DNA from 2 places in the Sporosarcina sp. P18a genome. Region 1 is predicted to be linked to the other one. Evidence: predicted binding sites of a transcription regulator. Region 1 holds the regulator's gene; the other holds the start of a gene.
What was found. Region 1 encodes LexA, which represses DNA repair genes until DNA is damaged. Its sites were predicted from a motif close to CGAACATATGTTCG; they were not measured.
Positions count from the first base shown of each region.

Region 2: a site for LexA is predicted at 1,006-1,019, ahead of CSV75_RS07840 (YhjD family protein). Genes of this name have one in related genera too.

Region 1 covers NZ_PDYQ01000001.1:1,163,221-1,165,431, forward strand. Annotated here, with positions in the region: gene CSV75_RS05945 (YneB family resolvase-like protein) at 1-364, opposite strand, end outside; gene yneA (cell division suppressor protein YneA) at 364-690, opposite strand; gene lexA (transcriptional repressor LexA) at 886-1,506, shown strand; gene CSV75_RS05960 (methionine gamma-lyase family protein) at 1,561-2,211, opposite strand, start outside.
Region 2 covers NZ_PDYQ01000002.1:35,053-37,263, forward strand. Annotated here, with positions in the region: gene CSV75_RS07835 (competence protein ComK) at 112-648, shown strand; gene CSV75_RS07840 (YhjD family protein) at 611-988, opposite strand; gene CSV75_RS07845 (nuclear transport factor 2 family protein) at 1,145-1,711, opposite strand; gene CSV75_RS07850 (response regulator) at 1,772-2,211, opposite strand, start outside.

The DNA of each region.
Region 1 (2,211 bases):
TTTCCAACAACATCGAGTCCATTTCATTCAATTCTATCGTACCGTTTGAATGATTGGTAATCACGATCGTTTCACTTTTGGCAATTACATGCAATATCGCGACTCTTGCATTGCCCCGCCCTAATCGTGTTTCGTCTTGAATGAATACTGCATCCACTGAACCGTTTTGAATTCGATCCAACATGGACAGAAGACCTTCACGATCCATGTCATATCCACTCTGACGATCTGTATAGATTCCAACGCAATCATATGATAATTCAGCAGCTAATTTTTCTAGTTCTTCTTGCTGCCTTACAATAGATTGTTCTTGTGTTTCTTTTTCCGTACTTACTCGGCAGTATATTACACATTTCTTTTCCATTATTTAGATCCCACTCCTATTTCAGCTACTCGAATATCTGTTTGTTTGTTAATTTTAACAGGCACACGCAGTAATTCACCTGAAACGATTTGATCCGTAGGTAATTCATTTAAAGAACGTACCTGTTCGATCCAGTGAGTAGTTGGTATATCTTCCGAATAATTAGAAGCCAACTGCCACAGTGTATCTCCTTCATTAATAACGATCTCCATATAGTGATCTTCCTCAGCCATTTTATCGAATTGAACCCAAGCAAATGATACACAAACTACTAATAATACTGCAAAATAATAATTATTTTTAATAAATTCTTTAATAATCTCCATCATAACTCCTCCTCTAATTTACGCTTTTAGAATACATGTTCGGAATACCTGTTCTTAATTATAAGAGAACATATGATTCTATGTCAAGTGAAATTAGAACCTTTGTTTGATTAGTAATCGAACACATGTTATACTATATTCAAAATAGTGGTTCAGTATTCCATTGCTTGCAAACTAGTAGAAGAGGTGAATCTGTTGAAGAAAATATCAAAGAGACAAGAAGAAATACTTGCGTTTATAAAAGAAGAAGTACGTTTAAAAGGGTATCCCCCTTCCGTTCGTGAAATTGGAGAAGCTGTCGGTCTTGCATCAAGTTCTACGGTCCACGGTCATTTATCACGACTCGAAAGTAAAGGTTTCATACGGAGAGACCCGACAAAACCTCGCGCCATTGAAATATTGGATCCAGAGGGATTGGACGAGTTAAAAAGTGGTGTTATGCATGTACCGTTGATCGGTAAAGTTACAGCAGGTAATCCAATTACGACGATTGAAAATATTGAAGAGTACTTTCCTTTGCCGGATACATTCGGTTCATCTGAGGATGAAGTCTTCATGTTGGAGATTGTAGGGGATAGCATGATCGAAGCGGGCATCCTAAACGGAGACCGCGTGATTGTCAGACAAACGCATTCCGCAAGTAATGGTGAAATTGTCGTGGCTATGACAGAAGAAGATGAGGCAACAGTCAAACGTTTCTTTAAAGAGAAAGATTATTTCCGACTCCAACCAGAAAACTCCTCTATGGAGCCAATCATTGTAGATCAAGTTTCTATACTAGGAAAAGTGATCGGTGTATTCCGTATGATTCATTAATGATCAAAAAAGTGTATCGAGAAACCTCAATAGGTTTTCGATACACTTTTTTCTTTATACCAATTTCTTTTCAAGTAATTGTTCCATAGAATCTAGTACTGCGGATTTTATATGCTCGTAAGTCAATCCTCCTTGAATATATGCCGTATATGGTGGCCTAATCGGACCGTCAGCTGTCAATTCAATACTAGAGCCTTGAATGAACGTTCCCGCGGCCATGATGACGTCATCAGCATAACCAGGCATATAGGAAGGCTCCGGTGCATATTGGGCATTGATTGGTGAATTTTGCTGAATCATTTGGCAGAATGCAATCATTTGTTTAGCGTTCTTAAAATTCACGGATTGAATTAAATCTGTTCGAAGCTCACTGTAATGCGGAGTCGTGTCCATACCAAAGCTGCCTAAAAATGCGGATGTGAATAGCGCACCTTTAACGGCCTGACTGACTACGTGTGGTGCCAAGAAGAAACCTTGATACATCTCCAGTAACGTATCGAGAGAGGCTCCTGCTTCAGCCCCAAGACCGGGAGATGTCATACGATATGCACACTTCTCAACCAAGTCTTTCTTACCGGCTATATAACCACCTGTTCTGGCAAGTCCACCACCTGGATTTTTAATGAGTGAGCCCGCCATAAGATCTGCTCCAACTTCAACAGGCTCTTTCATTTCCACGAATTCTCCATAGCAATTATCTACAAA
Region 2 (2,211 bases), on a different contig from region 1:
TACCCGCCATGTTAATAGAATATTTACTATTTTCCAACATTACAGTTGATTTTAGTTTTTTCTATACTATAATTAATACGTATATGGTCCTATAAAACTGGGGGGAACAACATGGCTAATCCACATTATCTATCATCTTATATTGTTACATTTCATACTTTTGCATTACTTCATGGACAACATGCAAATCCGTACTATACAAAAGTAGTGGAAAGCGACCGGACTTTTATTGTTGAGAAAACTCCACTAGAAATTATGAGAGATTCTTGTGCGCATTACCGTTCCAACTTTGAATCCATTATTAACAGTTCCAAAACGGATTTGAAAAATCGTCCAAAACCACCTATCATGCTGACACATTCAAATGACCGGCCTTTATTATTTTTCCCTTTACTGTCCCCCACGTTACATAAAAACTCATGGGTAGCCTATCATGCAGTAAAAGACGCTGTTCAACACGAGGACGGCGTGACCGTTATGTTAAAAAATGATGCGCAAATGCAATTAGATACTTCGATAGCCACTGTTTATCGCCAAATGGCGCTATCACATATTTTGTTTCAACGATTTGAAAATGCGCAAGAGGAATTGCGAAGTTCCTATTATATGATCATGGAGCCGAAGAGTTCTGATTCGACAATTTCCTAATATACAGATTCAGTAACTCTTCTGACCGGTTACGTAAGCGAACATTCAAATAACGACGCATATCTTGATAGCCATCATGTAAAAATACATATTCCGTAAATAGTTCATCTGTTGAATGGCGTATCACTCGCATTTTATGCTTTTGTAAATACAAAGCAGTGGTTCGTAAATCAGCAGAAACTGTGTTCATCGTTTCGTCCAATAAATTAAGATATGGACTTTTCAATTTAAACGGAACCTCCTCCAGTAACCGACGATCTCGTTCCATAATCGTCAATAACATAGGAAGGTAAATGTAGTTTTCCAAATATGGCATTGCCTCTGCGGGGATCAAAGGCATGGATATCGCCTCCCAATAGAACATATGTTCTTGAATTAATTATAATTCCTTTAGCGAAGAAAAGCAAGTACTCTTAGTATGGCTTTATTTTGCATAAAAAAACTTCCAGTTGTAAGCACTGGAAGTTTTGTCGCTCAATCGATAGTTAAAACAAGATTATTCGTTTCCTGGTTCATCACCAATAAAGTGGATAGAGAACACTTTCCATGCCCCATCTTCTTTAGTGAAGACAGTTACTTGGCGGCCTTCGGGTGCATTTTCTACTCCTGTCTCACTGTCCGTGAATGTCGTTTTCAACGTAGAAAAAACCTGTGCACTATCCTTTGAATATTTTACAATCGTTTCATTCTCTGCTTCACGTTTCATCGTAGTATTCTCAAGCATTTCTTCCATAGCCTGACGTTCTTCTTCCAAATCATAGCCTTCGGTAGAAAGTGTAGCGAGATAACCTTCTACGTCTTGATTGTTCAATGTTTCGATGTAGCGTTCAAAAGCCGCTAGAATTTCTTCTTTATCTTCTTTTGGCACATCCGTAGCTTCTTCCACTTGGTCGCCTGACATGCTGAACCCTACTTTTTTATCGTCTACTCCATGATCGATAGCACCATTTCCCGGTGCAGCTTCACTAGTTTCTGGATGGTTCTCGTTTGTTTCATCTGCGTTACCACATGCGCCTAATACGAGCGCTAAAGCCATGGACGCGACTGCCACTTTTTTCTTCATATGACCCTCCTACGTAGAGAAAAAGGCCTCCCACGTACAAAGACCTTTTTCATTCTATTATTATTTTACTTCTACCCAACCATTTTTGATTGCTGTAACAACCGCTTGTGTACGGTCATTTACACTCATTTTTTGCAAAATGCTAGAAACGTGGTTTTTCACCGTTTTTTCTGAGATGAAGAGTGTTTCACCAATCGTCCGGTTACTCTGGCCATCTGTTAATAATTGTAGAACTTCACACTCGCGCTTCGTCAATAAATGAAGGGGGCGACGAATGTCGTTCTGCTGGAAGGATCCTTTATGTTCTCTCTCACTCAAACGTCGGAATTCTGTTACCAAATTATGCGTGATTTTTGGATGTAAGTATGATCCACCATTTGCTACTACTTTGATTGCTTGAATAATTGCGTCTGCATCCATTTCTTTTAGCATGTAGCCGAGAGCGCCTGTTTTCAAAGCATGTGTGACATAGGACTCGTCGTCGTGAATGGATAGCATGA